Regions from separate parts of the Kocuria sp. TGY1127_2 genome, predicted to be linked through region 1. Evidence: riboswitches for the same ligand, from Rfam matches in the RefSeq annotation. Region 1 holds a riboswitch; the other holds the start of a gene.

Region 1 (7,434 bases):
CTCAGGACGCGGGGACGGGACTGAACCCCGTACGCACGATCACTTCGCAGCTATCGGAATCCTTGCGCGAAGCCGGTCTTTCGCGTCATCGGGCCAAGGAACAGACGGCGAAGGCGCTCGAGGACGTCGGCCTCGAGATCGAGGTCCACGGCTCCCGCTATCCGCACGAACTATCCGGTGGCCAGCGCCAGCGGGTCCTGATCGCGCTCGCACTAGCGCGTGGGCCGCAACTGGTGATCGCCGACGAGCCGACCTCCGCCCTCGACGTGTCCGCGCAGAAGAACGTCCTGGACTTGCTGGAGGCGCGAGTTTCCGACGCCGGAGCAGGCCTCCTTCTCATCACCCACGATCTCGGAATCGCTCGGGACCGGGCCGATCGAATCCTGGTGATGGAAAAGGGCCGTGTTGTCGAGGAAGGCTCGGCAGCCAGCGTTTTCGCCGAACCTCAGCACGATTACACCCGGCGCCTGCTCAAGGCATCGCCGGCACTGCACGATGTGCCGCGGAAGCGTACTGGGCCTGCCCCGCGCGGCGAGAGCTCGAGCGTGGTACGAGCTCAGGGGCTGAGCAAGACCTTCGGTTCCCGAGCGAGGAAGGTCCAGGCTGTGGCCGATCTCGACCTGGAGCTCGAACCGGGGCGAACACTCGGGATCGTCGGGGAATCGGGATCCGGAAAATCGACGACGGCCCGGATCCTGCTCGGTCTGGAATCGTATGACGCCGGCCGGTTGGAGATATTCGGTCGGCCGTTCGATGGCACGAAGCGCAACATCCGAGAGCTCTCGACGCGCGCCCGGTTCGTTCACCAGGACCCCAGCGCATCGCTCGACCCTCGGTATTCCGTGGCCGCGTCGATCGGGGAGCCCCTGCGGGGATTCCGTATCGGCACACGTCCACAGCGCGAACGACGAATCAACGAGCTCCTCGATCTCGTGGCCCTGCCTCGGGAATTGGCCAGTCGTCGGCCGGTAGAACTGTCCGGAGGGCAACGCCAACGTGTTTCCATAGCTCGGGCACTCGCTGTTGACCCCGAACTGGTGATTCTGGACGAACCGGTCTCGGCACTGGACGTTTCGGTTCAAGCCCAGATTCTTGACCTACTTGCCGATCTCCAGGATCGTCTGGGGCTCTCTTACGTGTTCATCAGTCACGACCTGGCGGTGATCCGACAGATCTCCGACGACGTGCTGGTTATGGCTCATGGCCGGGTGATCGAGTCGGGCCCCGCGGCGCAGGTCTTCGAGAATCCGCGCGAGGAGGCGACGCGGACCCTGATCAAGGCCGTTCCGGGATCTCGTTACGCTACCGATGTGTTCGGCCCCGCGCTGAGCGCCTAGACCTGAACTCGGTCCGCACGCGAACGGATTCCACGGAGTCCGCCCTGATCATACGGGAGTCTCGCCAGGTCATATGACGTTTCCCGGCAGGTGGATTACCTTCATATGACGATCTGTCTGAACCGTGCGTCATGTCCTTTCGAGGTTGGTGGGAAGGCTGTAGGTTTCTGAATCAGGATCACGAGTACCGGTTGTGAAGCTCTGGCTGGCCGGTCGGCAACCCTTTCCGCTGTGATGGGGTGCCCCAGATGAAGATCCGGTCGGGAGCATACCGCTCCCCGGCAAGCACGGCGTTACGAGGCGAACTCGGCGCCCCGCCTTCGAGGGGATCACGATGTCAGCTGATAACAACCCGGCACCCGGAATCGGTACGGTGCAAGTGCACGGGGGTACGGCCAATCCGCCGGCTGCCCGACCTGTGCATCCGCCTTTGTACCTGACGGCCTCTTACGAATTCGAGACGTTGCGCGACGCACGTGAATGCTTCGGCCAGAGAGAACCCGGATTCACGTACTCACGCACCGGCAGTCCTACGGTGGGTTTGCTCGAGCGTCGGCTCGCGGAACTCGAAGGGGGCGTCGGTGCCGTCGCCACCGCTTCCGGCCAAGCGGCAACAACGCTCACCCTTCTTGCCCTGGCCGGTCGATCAGGTCAGAGCGAGGACGGCGAGCCCCACCCGGAGATCCCCGCCGGCCATGTGGTGGCATCCAACCGAATTTACGGTGGCACTGCCGATTTGCTCAACGACACTCTCGCCGAGGCGGGCATCGAGGTCACGTGGGTCAACCCGCATCGACCCGAGGAATGGGAAAATGCCGTCACGGCGCGCACTCGCGCGTTCGTCGTGGAGTCCATCGGAAACCCGCATGCTGACCTTCCCGATATCCCCGCGCTCGCGGACATTGCGCATACCGCGGGCGCCGCCCTGATCGTCGACAACACTCTCGCGACGCCATATCTCCTGCAGCCCGGGAAATTGGGTGCCGACGTCGTAGTCCATTCCGTCACGAAATACCTGACCGGAAATGGAACGGCGCTTGCGGGAATCATCGTCGACACCGGCCGGCTGACCCCGAGCGAGGACGCCATCCGATGGCCGCAGCTTACGGCTCCGCGGAGGAGATTCGGGAACAGATCCCTGGTCGAGGGGCACGGCGATCACGGAGCGTTCCTCCACCTCGTTCGCGCACAATTGCTCAACGACTTGGGCCCGAGCCTGGCTCCGTGGAATGCGCAACAAGCCCTTGAAGGCATCGAGACCCTCGACATCCGGGTTGAGCGCCATTGCCGTGTGGCCGAGGAGATCGCGCGTCGACTGGCGACTCATCCTCGCGTGTGCCGTGTCCGGCATCCGAGCCTTCCTGGGTCGCCGGATGCGGCCATCGCCGAACGAGACTTTCCGCGCGGCACCGGAGCGGTCTTGTCCTTCGACATCGCGGGCAACACATCGCAGGTGGAGGAATTCTTCGACAATTTGAAGCTGTTCAAGCTCGCTGCCAACCTGGGCGACGCTCGATCCATGGCAACGCATCCCGCGTGGACCACCCATTGTCGTCTTACCCCCGAGCTCAGAGAGGCCGGGGACATCACCGAACAGACCGTTCGGCTGGCGCTGGGTCGTGAAGAGGTCGACGATCTCTGGGATGATCTCTCCGCAGCGCTCGGTTCCTTGTCCACATCCAGCCAGACCCTGAGCCGGGCGACGGCTCTCACGCGAGAGAAGGAGGCTGCTCAGGTATGACTGCAGTCGAAGAATCCACCGAGTTCAAGCCGGGACCCACAACCGATCGAGTGAATTCGACCCGTCCGGGGTTCAGAACGGCAGCCGTTCACGCGGGCCAGGAACCGGACCCTCACACCGGCGCCGTGATTCCTCCCATTTACCAGACGTCGACCTTCACCCAAGACGGAGTGGAGACGCTCAAGAGCGGATATGAGTACTCGCGAGGGGGAAACCCCACTCGGAGTGCTTTGGAGGTCCAGCTCGCGGCCGTCGAAAACGGTACACACGCCTTCGCTTTCGCTTCAGGGATTGCTGCCGAGGACGCCCTGTTGCGTGCGACCTTGCGACCGGGGAACAAAGTTGTGGCCGGGGCGGAGACCTACGGAGGAACGCACCGACTCCTCAGCCAGTTGTATGCCCGATGGGGAGTCGAAACGACCTTCGTGTCGCCTCAACAGACCGATGTGCGGGACCGGATTCTGTGCGATCCGGAAGCACGGGTTGTTTGGTTGGAGACGCCGACGAACCCATTGCTGACCATCGTGGATATCCAGGAATGGGCGGAAGCAGCCCATGCCGGAGGCGCGTTGTTGGTTGTGGACAACACCTTCGCTTCACCGGCGTTGCAGAATCCGCTGACGCTGGGCGCCGACGTCGTGGTGCATTCGACCACCAAATACATCGGTGGTCACTCGGACGTGCTGGGCGGAGCCCTCGTGGTCGGCGATGCACTGTGGGAAGATCAACCCCTGGCCGATCTCCTGCAATTCCAGCAATTCGCTGGGGGTGCGGTGGCAGGTCCCCAAGATGCGTTCCTTACCGCGCGCGGTCTCAAGACCCTGGGGGTTCGGATCCGGCAACATTGCGAGAACGCCCAGACGGTCGCCGAGTGGCTGCGGGAGCATGAAGGCGTGGAGCGCGTGTATTATCCTGGCCTCGCCGATCACCCGGGTCACGCTGTAGCCAAACGGCAGATGTCAGGGTTCGGAGGGATCGTATCGTTCCGCGTCAAAGGTGGAGAGACCGCGGCGCGGAAGGTCGCGGAGTCCACGGACGTCTTCGGTCTGTCCGTCAGCCTGGGCGGTGTTGAATCGCTGATCTCCCATCCGGTGACGATGACCCACGGCTCCACGAGGGGCACGCCGGAGGCCCCACCGAGCGACGTCGTGCGGCTCTCGGTAGGCATCGAGGATGTCGAGGACCTGATTTCCGACCTGGAGCGGGCCTTGAACCGATCCGGTGAGTGACGCCGTGCCCGTCCCGAGGACTTCAGATTCCGAGGGCGGGCGCGACTTCGGTTGCCAGCAGCTCGAGTGAGCGCAGGGTCTCCTTGTGAGTCGCCGGCGCGGAATGGACCTGGAAGGCGACCTGGGTTGCGTAATCCCGGACGACGACGTCGTCCCGAAGGCGTGCCACGATCTCATCCGGAGTGCCGAGGTAAGTGTCCGTGGCAACCAGGAGTTCCTCATCGGAAAGGCCCGAGGTGTCATACCCCACCAGGCGATCGGCTTCCCCGCGGCGAAGTTTTTCTGCCGTTCGGCGGACCAAATCCGAACGGTTTTCCTTGTCTACCGCGATGGCCGTCCGAGAAGCCATGACGCGAGGAGCCGTGCCTTGGGGAAGTTCGGCGAGGTACGTCTCGACCACCGGCACCTGAATCTCACTCAGCGGCGCATCCGTTCTGCCTGGCCGGGGCTGAGTTCGGGAGAGCATGAGCCCGTCCCCTCGGGAACCTGCGATACCCGCCCCGAAAGAGCCGAAACTCGCCTGCCACAAACGGTCGAGAAGTCCGGGCGCGGCGGGGTACAGCCTGTTTCCGCCGTCGATCTCTCCCCCTCGCCACAAGGTTTCCAAAGTCTCGAGATGGGAAGCGAAGATCTCGCCTCTGTCTTCGAAGGACCGTCCGAACGCCGGGAAGGAACGCGGATTTCCGCCCGAGCCCAGGCCGATCTGGAGCCTTCCGCCGGACAGAGCGTCCACCACGGCGGCGTCTTCCGCGACCCGAACGGGATCTTCCATGGGCAGTGTGATGACGCCCGTAGCCAGGTGAATGCGGGCGGTCCGTTCCGCCGCGGCAGAAAGCAGGACTAACGGCGAGGGCAACCCGCCTTCGTTCTCGTGGAAATGATGTTGGGCAACCCATGCGCTGTGGAATCCCAGACGTTCCGCGGCGTCGATCTGCTCCAAGGCGGATGTGTACCGCTCTTGCGGGCTCACGTCTTCGAGGAGTCGAGTGAAGAACCCGAGGGTCTTCTTGCGTGTTTTCTCGCTCATGAACAGCCTTTCTCGTGAGGGGCTACTCGAAGGTCGTCGGTGCGGTCCCAGAAAGACCGGTCCCGAGGCTACGTCGTCTCCCGCTGAATCGGATAGGTATTTCCGCCCAAGTCCGGGTCGGGGAGGACATCGTCGGGGTCGATGAGTTCGACGCGGTGCCCGTCTGCCGTGAGGCGCCGCAGGCCCTCGAGGAACATGCGCCGGGCCATCTCGTCCAGTCGAGTGACTTTGGTCAGGTCAAAGACCATGGTCCCCGGATCGCATTCCAAGTTTGCCATGCGGTGGAGGATGGCCTCGGCCCCCGAGAACTGGATGACCCCCTGGAGACGGACTACGGTCTCATCCTCGCCTTCGCTGACCGAACGGATTGTGTTCGAACCGAAAATTCCGGCGTCGAGCAAGTGGAGGCCCATGTCCTGGGAGAGTTTATTGAAGACATTGACTCCGCGGACGCTGTTCCCCTTGGAATCCAGTCGTGGGGAGAAGACTCCGATGCCGACCTGGCCAGGCAGGACGCCGAGGATCCCGCCGGAGACCCCGGATTTGGCAGGGATGCCGACATCCGAGAACCAGGTTCCGGAGGCGTCGTACATTCCGGCGGAGACCATGACGGCTAGGACCTGCCGTGCGACTTCGCGACTCGCTACGCGCTCGCCGGTGAAGGGGTGCAAGCCGCGGTTGGCCAGAGTGGCGCCCATGACAGCCAGGTCCCGCACATTGACCTTGATAGCGCACTGCGCGACGTATCCGGCGACCGCTTGGTGGGCGTGCTCCTCGAAGACGCCTAAATTCCTGAGCATGTGCGCCAGGGCGAAGTTCCGGTCGGCCGTTTCCAGCTCGGACCGGAAGACGGAATGATCCATCTCCAGCTTGCGCCCTGCGAGACGAGAGAAAAACTCGACGGTGTGGTCGGCCCGTTCCTCGAGCGAGGATCCGGCGTCGGCGAGCATACTGTGAATCGTGATGGCACCAGCATTGATCATGGGATTCTTCGGCCGGTTCGTGCCTTTTTCAAGAGACAGCTCATTGAAGGCCTCGCCCGTGGGCTCCACGCCGACCTTGGCGGCGATGGCCTCCAGGCCACGGTCCGTGAGCGCGGCGGCGTAGGAGAAGGGCTTGGAAATCGACTGGATGGTGAACTCTCGTTCGTCCTCGCCCACGGAATAGGTGCGACCGTCGATCGTCGTGAGGGCGATCGCGAAAACGTCCGGATCGGCTTTGGCCAGTTCTGGAATGTAATCGGCGAGTTCACCCCCGTCCATGTCGGTCGTCTCTTTGTAGAGCTGGTGCAGGTACTTACGTACGGGTGACTCCAAGGGTTCCTTTCGGGATCGGTGCGGGTTCAACGTTTTACGGAGGATGTTGGCCTGTCACGAGCCTATTTCATCGGGTGGGGGGGGGCGGCGCCCGGGGGAGCAGTGCCGTGCCTCTGTGACCGTGATCCAACCGGGGGGGGGCGGGCTGGGGAGAGCCGCGGTCAATGACGTCGGGGACTATTTCCGCATCCCTGGCGACGTGGACGTTGCGGCCGTAGCCGACGACGCCGGATACCAGCGCATACGGGTTGAAGGATCCAAGGGTGTTTGGTTCGTTGACCCGGAAGCGCTTGCTGAGGTGACGGAAGGTCAGTCTTCCGGGCCGTCGTTGGCCGTGACGGTGTTGTCTCCCTTTGACTCCCTGATCAGGACGCGGGCGAGGCTGCGTGACGTGTTCGGAAAGCATTGTCTTTTGGAAGCCTACAAGCCGTCTACGGCGCGGGAGTTCAGGTATTTTTCGATGCCCATCCTGGCGGGGCGCCGGCTGGTCGGCCGGGTCGCGGCACGGGCGAAAGCAGGGGCCGTGGAGATCGAGAACTTCGAGTGCGATGCCGAAGTGTCCGCCTTCGCCATCCGTTCGGCGGCGAAAACCCAACTCAAAACGTGGACGATGCCTGTTCGTGGGTGAAGCCTTCCCTCATCTGAGCTGATCGCCCTACGCCGATTCCTTCCGGGCCCCTAGTTCGGCCGTCGGGGTTCTGTGCGTTTCCGGGTTGAATGCGGCGCAGATCTCGGAGAAGACGGCGACGCCGCTCCCCTCCGAGACCATTCCCTGAGCGGCAAG
Region 2 (7,434 bases), 330 kb from region 1:
GGCCGTCGCACCACATCGACAACGCGATATCCACGTCGGGGTCGGCTAGTCCAACATGATCCACTTCGGAAACGATAGGCGTGTTCAGCCCACGATTCTGACCCATTCCACTGATGGATGTGAGGTCCTCATAAACCTCAGCTCAATTGGTCGACCAGGGGATAAGGATTCGGGGCAGAGAGCATCCGGAGCCTACGCTTCAATTGGCAGGAGGTTGGCCTCAAAGCTCGACGATGCCCCCCGAAGACGTCTCCGGCAAGCCGGCTCCGCGACTGGTTCTCGGAATGATCAATTCGATCGTGGACTGGTAGCAGCCGGAAGGCGGTGCCGAATGCCGCCTTCCGACTGAACCTCCATCTCCACCGCCCCGGAGGCCTACTCCTTCTCGACCAGCGTCAGCACGTCGTACGTCGCCACGACCTCGTCGTCCTGGTTGGTCAGGCGGACGTCCCAGGCGACCTCGCCGTAGTCGTCCGTGACGCGCGGGGTGATCCGCTTGGCCGTGAGGGTCACGCGGAACGAGTCGTCATAGGTGACGGGCGTGATGAACCGCAGGTTCTCCAGGCCGTAATTGGCCAGGACCGGCCCCGGTGCGGGCTCCACGAACAGGCCCGCGGCCCACGAGACCAGCAGATATCCGTGGGCGACGCGGCGCGGGAAGAACGGATTGGCGGTCGCGGCCTCCTCATTGGTGTGCGCGTAGAACGTGTCCCCGGTCGACTCCGCGAATTCCGTGATGTCCTCCAAGTTGACCTTGCGCAGGTCGGAGCGGAACTGGTCGCCGATGCGAAGTTCGGCCAGTGACTTGCGGAACGGATGCGTGCCGGTCCCGTTCTCGACGTCCTCGCGGGTCACGGTCTGCGCCGTCGCACCCCAGTGCCACATGCCGGTCACCCCGGTCAGCAGGTCAGGTGAACCCTGCACGGCCGTGCGTTGCATATAGTGCTTGACGCCACGGACACCGCCGAGCTCTTCGCCGCCACCAGCTCGACCCGGCCCGCCGTGGACGAGTTGAGGCATCGGCGAGCCGTGGCCCGTCGAGGTCTTGGCGTCGTCGCGGTCGAGGAAGAGCACGCGGCCGTGATGAGCACCGATCCCGGCAGCGAATTCGCCCGCGGTCAGGGGATCGTGAGTGCACACCGTGGCAACCAACGAGCCGCCCCCGAGGGCAGCGAGCTCCACGGCTTCCTCGATGTCGCCCGAATACCCCAGAACCGAGGTAACGGGACCGAATGCTTCGACGCTGTGCGCCTCGCGTGTGCGTGCATCGTCGAATTCGAGCACCGTGACGGGGAAGAACGCGCCCTCGGCCGGAACTGTATCCAGTGCGTCCGGTCCGCCCACGCGGACGGATCCGCCGGCGTCGACGAGCCTGCGCACGGCCTTGAGCACTTCTTCGCGCTGCTCAGGGGAGGCCAGCGCGCCGACCGTCGTCGCTTTGTCCCGCGGGTCACCGACGACGCCGCGCTCGGCAATGCGGACCTCGAGCGCGTCCACGACCGGTCTGCGCATCCTGTCCGGAACGATGACCCGGCGGATCGCGGTGCACTTCTGCCCAGCCTTAGCCGTGATCTCGAGGACCACTGACTTGATGAACGCCGCGAACTCCGGGGAATCCTCGGTGACGTCAGGTCCCAGGATGGCCGCGTTGAGCGAGTCGGTCTCTGCCGTGAACCGGACCCCTCCCTCAATCACGTTCGGATGCTGGCGCAGCGAATTCGCGGTCGCCGCCGATCCCGTGAAGGCCACGTGATCACGCATGTCCAGATGATCCAAAAGATCCCGAGCCGAGCCGGAGATCAACTGGATCGACCCTTCAGGCAGCAATCCCGACTCGACCATGAGTCGCACGCATTTTTCCGAGACGTAAGCGGTTGGTGTGGCGGGCTTGACCACGGTGGGCATCCCGGCGATGAACGCCGGGGCGAATTTCTCGAGCATTCCCCACACCGGGAAGTTGAACGCGTTGATCTGCACGGCAACACCCGGCAGACGGGTGTAGATGTGCTCGCCGAGGAAGCTGCCGTCACCGGAGAGCTGTTCGACAGCGCCGTCGACGATCACATTGGCGTTGGGCAGTTCACGGCGGGCCTTGGACGAGAACGTGAAGAGCGTACCGATGCCACCGTCCGTGTCGATCAGATGGTCCTTGGCGGTTGCACCGGTCAGGTAGGAGACCTCGTACAGCTCATCCTTGCGCTCGTTGAGGTACATCGCGAGTTTTTTGACGATCAGTGCTCGTTCATGGATGGTCAGCTCGCCCAGAGACTTCTGGCCGTTCTCACGTCCGTATCGGATGACCTCGGCAGTATCGATACCGTCGGTGCTGACGCGCACCACGGGATCACCCGTCGCCGCATTGACGACGTCGACGGCTCGCTCCGGCTCGTCCGGGCGCCACCATTGCCCTCGCACGTAACTCGGCAATATCTCGGTGGCCTGGGTGGTTGTAGCCTCGTATCGGGTTTGGGTGGTCACGGGTGGATTCACTCCCTGCAATAAATTAGCCGAACGTTCGGTCAGTAATTAGTGTCAGAATAGCCCACGTCACAGTCGCGTGCCACAACGCGGCCCGGCACAAAGTCATGAGGAGGTCTCATTGGAGAACCAATCAGTCAACGCACAAGGCCAGGCAACCGGAACGGAACCGGATTCAACACGGCTGGTGGGCCGCATCGACCCGGGCGAACTCGACCACAAGCTCAACATCGAATTCGAGGAGCAGACGCCGGAACGAGTAGTGGCGACCATGCCGGTCGAGGGAAACCGCCAGGGACACGGAATCCTGCACGGCGGAGCATCAATCGCCCTCGCAGAATCGACGGGCTCCTGGGCGGCCGTGTTGCACGCCGCCCAATTCGGGAAGATCGCAGTCGGAATTGAGGTCAATGCAACACACCACTCCTCGGCAACCGAAGGCACCGTGCGGGCGGTTGCGACGCCGATCAAGCTGGGGCGCTCAATGACCAGCCACGAAGTCGTGATGACGCACGTCGAGACCGGTCGGCGTCTCTGCACCGTCCGGATCAGCAACTACCTCAAGCCAGCACCGGAAGGATTCTTCGACTGAGGCACGCCCAGACGTACCGGGCGTTGCGTGCATATCGGGCCCTGAGATGATCCGATGCGCACGTTACGTCCCGATATACGGGTCGAGGCGCTACTCGTACGAGTAGAAGCCTTTCCCGGTCTTCTTGCCCAGCTCACCGCGTTCGACCATGTCTCGCATGAGTTGCGGCGGACTGAAACGCGACCCCAGCTTGGACTCCAGGTATTCGGCGATGTCGAGACGCACATCCACACCCACGATGTCGGTCAGCGCCAGGGGGCCGACCGGATGCTTGTATCCCAGGGTCATCGCATGATCGATATCCTCGGGCGAGGCCACCCCCTCCTCGACCATGCGGATCGCCTCCAGGGACAGGGCAATTCCAAGTCGCGAGGACGCGAAACCGGGGGCATCGTGCACGGTCACCGGGGTCTTGTTCAGCCCGGCCACCCACTCCTGGGTATGGCCCTGCAATTCCTCCGAAGTTTTCTTCCCGACGACGACCTCTACGAGCTTGGAAGCCGGGACCGGGTTGAAAAAGTGCAGTCCGCAGAACCGTTCGGGACGCTCCAAGGTTTCGGCCAGCCCGTCCACGGACATCGAGGATGTATTGGTCGCGAGCCACGAATTCTCGCCCACATTCGACTCTGCCCTGCGAAGGGATTCGACCTTGAGATCCCAGATCTCCGGAACGGCCTCGATCACCAGCTGGCGGTCGGCAAAGGCGGAAGCATCGGTCGCGGTCTCCAGTTTCTTGGCCCACTCGTCGGCTTCTCCGCTGATCTTGCCGCGCTCGACGGAAGCCCGGATGTCTTTCTCGATGCGAGCTCGAGCGGCTTGAGCGGCGTCGTCATCGACCTCGACGACGGTCACTGCCGCACCTGAGATCAGGAACGCATGCGCGATCCCGGCCCCCATGCGGCCACCGCCAAGTACTCCTACGCGTTCGGGAACTTGCTGCTTGTCATGCGCGCTCACTTAGCTGCGCTCCTTCCTGCGGTCCAAGAAAGACTGCATACGGTCGAATTTGGCGGGAGATTCGAACAAGACCGCCTGGGCGAGCTCGTCAACGTATGGATGCGCCTCCCGAGGCATATGGAAGACGCCTTTGGCGATCCGGACCGCGAGCGGATCTTGCTTGGCGATTCGATCGGCCAGACCGTCGGCGGCTTCGAGCAGATCCTGTGATTCGTGAATTTCGGTAATGAGGCCCGCCCTGAGGGCCTCTTCGGCACTCAGCGTGCGCCCTGCGAACAGAAGCTCCTTGGCCAGCGGTTCTCCGGCGAGTTCCTTGAGCCGCCACATGGCCCCGGCGGCTGCCACGATGCCGAGGCCGGTCTCCGGCTGGCCGACCTTGATCTCGGGTGTCCCGATGCGAAAATCTGCGGCCCAGGCGAGCTCGGCACCGCCACCCAGGGCGTAGCCGTCGAGGGCCGCGATCACGGGCATCGGAAGGCTCCCCAATCTCTCGAAGAGCCGCGAATTGATTCCACGCAGTGCATCGTCCCGGCGCCGTTCACGCAACTGGGCGATATCGGCACCGGATGCGAAGATGCCTTTTCCGTTCACCTCGGTTCCGGAGAGGATCAGGATTTTCGGTTCGGATTCCAGGTGCGCGCAGACCCGGTGCAACTCGTCGATCATGGTCGCGTCGATCGCGTTGCGAACCTCGGGCCTATTGAGGCGAACGTGGAGTCGGTCTTCGCGCTCCTGGATGTCGATCGCCGTGAATTCACCGGTCAATTCCATGGTCTATGCCCTTTCGAGGAGGAGAGCGGCGCCCTGTCCGACGCCGATGCACATGGTCGCGAGGCCCCTGGAAGCACCCTCGCGCTCCATTCGGCCCAACAGCGTGATGGTGATTCGGGAGCCGGAAGAACCGAGAGGGTGTCCCAACGCAATCGCTCCTCCATCCCTGTTCACGAGGTCCGGATCCAGGCCGAGTCTACGGATCGAGGCGAGCGACTGAGTCGCGAAGGCTTCATTGATTTCTATGGCGCCCAGGTCCTCGACGCCCCAGCCGGAACGATCCAGGACCTTCTGACTCGCCGGGACGGGCCCGATGCCCATGATTTCCGGAGGTACACCGGCCGACGCACCATCCACAATCCGGGCGCGGACCTCCAACCCGTATTTCTTCACGGCTTTCTCGCTAGCGACGATAATCGCCGAGGCACCGTCGTTGAGGGCCGAGGAGTTACCGGCCGTGACCACGGATCCGCCTTTGACGACCGGCTTCAGCTTGGCCAGAACCTCGGTAGTGGTACCCGGGCGCGGGCCCTCGTCGGTCTCGACCAGACTCACCTCGCCCTTACGACCGGTAACTTTGACGGGCACGATTTCGTCCGCGAACCTGCCCGCCCGGATCGCCGCGTTGGACTTCTCCTGGGAGCGCGCCGCGAATTCGTCTGCTTCCTCGCGCGTGATTCCGTCCACGCGAGCAACCTCCTCGGCGGTCTCCGGCATCGAATACGTTGCCTTGCCGTTGCGGGACAAAGGACCGTCCACAAATTTCGAATTCACGAACCGCCAGCCGATTGAAGTATCGAAGACCTCACCGGGCTTGGAGAAAGGTTTGGTCGGCTTTTCCATGACCCAGGGCGCGCGAGACATCGATTCAACGCCGCCGGCGACCACGATCTCCGCGGCACCAGCCTTGATCATTTGGGAGGCGATCGTGATCGCGGACATCCCCGAGGCGCATAGCCGATTCACCGTCATCCCCGGCACCGAGTCCGGGTAACCGGCCAGCAACCAGGCCAAACGGGCCACATTCCGGTTCTCCTCACCCGCCCCGTTGGCGTTGCCCAGGATGACTTCATCGACGTCGGCCGGGTCGATTCCCGCTTCCTCGACGACGGTGCTGATGCACAGTGCCGCGAGATCGTCCGGGCGAACCGAGGAGAGGGAACCGCCGTATCGACCCACCGGAGTGCGGGCTCCACCGACGAGGAAGGCTGCGGGCATTTCGGGCATAAGAACTCCTGGTGGGACAGACTTAGAATTACTGACCATTCGTTCACTAATATCGCATCCGGTGTGACATGCGTCAATTCCACTCCATTCGCATCGTGCGCCAGGGTTACGGACTTTGACGGTCCGCAGTTCATCTCCCGCAATAGTCCCTCGCGAGTTGGAGCCCTTGCAGCACACGGGATTAACTGGAGGGGAAAACCATCCAGAGCGACTGAGAGACCTGGCTCGATGACGTCGCAGCAACCCATCTCCACGGTGATCTTTCGCTCTGCCCGCAGGCGGAGAGATCCTCCGCGGACGAGCACGGTGCTAACGCCAGGATTCGATGGAGTGATTGATTGTGACCTCGGCGCACTCGACGGAACGCGCGCAGGAAGCCGGGACGAAAGCGGCTTCGGTTCGGTTCCACGGCGTCGGAAAGTCATTCCCGGGATCCAGGCGCGGCGCTGCCGGGTCCGAAGTTCTCCGTGACGTGAACTTCACCGCGGAACCGGGGGAAATCGTCGCGGTCGTCGGCCCTTCGGGCTGTGGGAAGTCGACTCTTCTGCGTGCAGCGGCCGGACTCGACGCCGCGAGCGCAGGATCCGTCACGATTGACGGAACGCCAGTGCGCAACATCGATTCCCGGTGCGCCGTGGGATTCCAGGAACCACGGCTGCTACCGTGGCGTTCCGTCACGGACAACGTTGCTCTCGGATTGCCGAAGAATGCGAGCAAGAACGGCGGACGCAGACGAGTCGCCGAGCTGATCGACCTTGTGGGTCTGGGAGAGCACGCGAGCCATCGCCCCGGGGAAGTCTCCGGGGGCATGGCGCAACGCGCGTCCTTGGCCAGGGCACTGGCACGCAACCCCAGGGTTCTCCTCCTCGATGAGCCCTTCGGGGCCCTGGATGCCTTGACTCGCCTGAAAATGCAGGATCTGTTGCTGGATGTTCATGGTCAGGACCCCACAACGGTTCTCCTCATAACCCACGATGTGGACGAGGCCCTGTACCTATCCGACCGCGTCGTCGTACTCGGCCGCACGGCACCGGGAGTACCGGCGGGGATTGTCGAAAGCGTTGAGGTCGGTTTGCCGCGTCCTCGTTCCCGGGAGGACGCGCAACTAGTCCGAATGCGCGGCCACCTCTTGGGTCTGCTGGGCGTGGACACCACCGCGCATGAGGCGTTTCAGGAAGTGTGACCCGCTGCGCCAACGCGGCCCGCGCCCATGGTTTCCTCGTTCATCCCCTCCTCGACTTCCTCGCAAGGACCCCAACCTCATGATCAACTTTTCCCGCCGAGACGCGGTGCGGGCCACCGGCCTCGGAGTCGTGGCATTCGCCCTGACGGGGTGCATGTCCGGCGAAGGCGCCGGACGCGGCGTCATCAACGCGGACGCGACCAGCAGCATTACCCTCGATTACGCG

What was found. A riboswitch is a leader RNA that binds a small molecule or an ion and turns the genes downstream of it on or off. The one in region 1 is predicted to bind S-adenosylmethionine.
Region 2: it holds a riboswitch for S-adenosylmethionine, as region 1 does, so the genes downstream of both, sake_RS01775 (ABC transporter ATP-binding protein) here and sake_RS00360 (O-acetylhomoserine aminocarboxypropyltransferase/cysteine synthase family protein) in region 1, are expected to answer to the same signal.

Annotation. Positions count from the first base shown of each region.
Region 1 is NZ_AP022834.1:76,059-83,492, forward strand. Features, by position in the region: gene sake_RS00355 (ABC transporter ATP-binding protein) at 1-1,337, shown strand, start outside; SAM riboswitch class IV at 1,514-1,631, shown strand; gene sake_RS00360 (O-acetylhomoserine aminocarboxypropyltransferase/cysteine synthase family protein) at 1,672-3,078, shown strand; gene sake_RS00365 (cystathionine gamma-synthase) at 3,075-4,307, shown strand; gene sake_RS00370 (putative FMN-dependent luciferase-like monooxygenase) at 4,330-5,334, opposite strand; gene sake_RS00375 (glutaminase) at 5,403-6,650, opposite strand; gene sake_RS00380 (DNA glycosylase AlkZ-like family protein) at 6,772-7,278, shown strand.
Region 2 is NZ_AP022834.1:403,849-411,282, reverse strand. Features, by position in the region: gene sake_RS13590 (hypothetical protein) at 1-16, opposite strand, end outside; gene paaZ (phenylacetic acid degradation bifunctional protein PaaZ) at 376-2,478, opposite strand; gene sake_RS01795 (PaaI family thioesterase) at 2,666-3,070, shown strand; gene sake_RS01790 (3-hydroxyacyl-CoA dehydrogenase family protein) at 3,161-4,027, opposite strand; gene sake_RS01785 (enoyl-CoA hydratase/isomerase family protein) at 4,028-4,798, opposite strand; gene sake_RS01780 (acetyl-CoA C-acyltransferase) at 4,802-6,016, opposite strand; SAM riboswitch class I at 6,221-6,357, shown strand; gene sake_RS01775 (ABC transporter ATP-binding protein) at 6,366-7,208, shown strand; gene sake_RS01770 (aliphatic sulfonate ABC transporter substrate-binding protein) at 7,288-7,434, shown strand, end outside.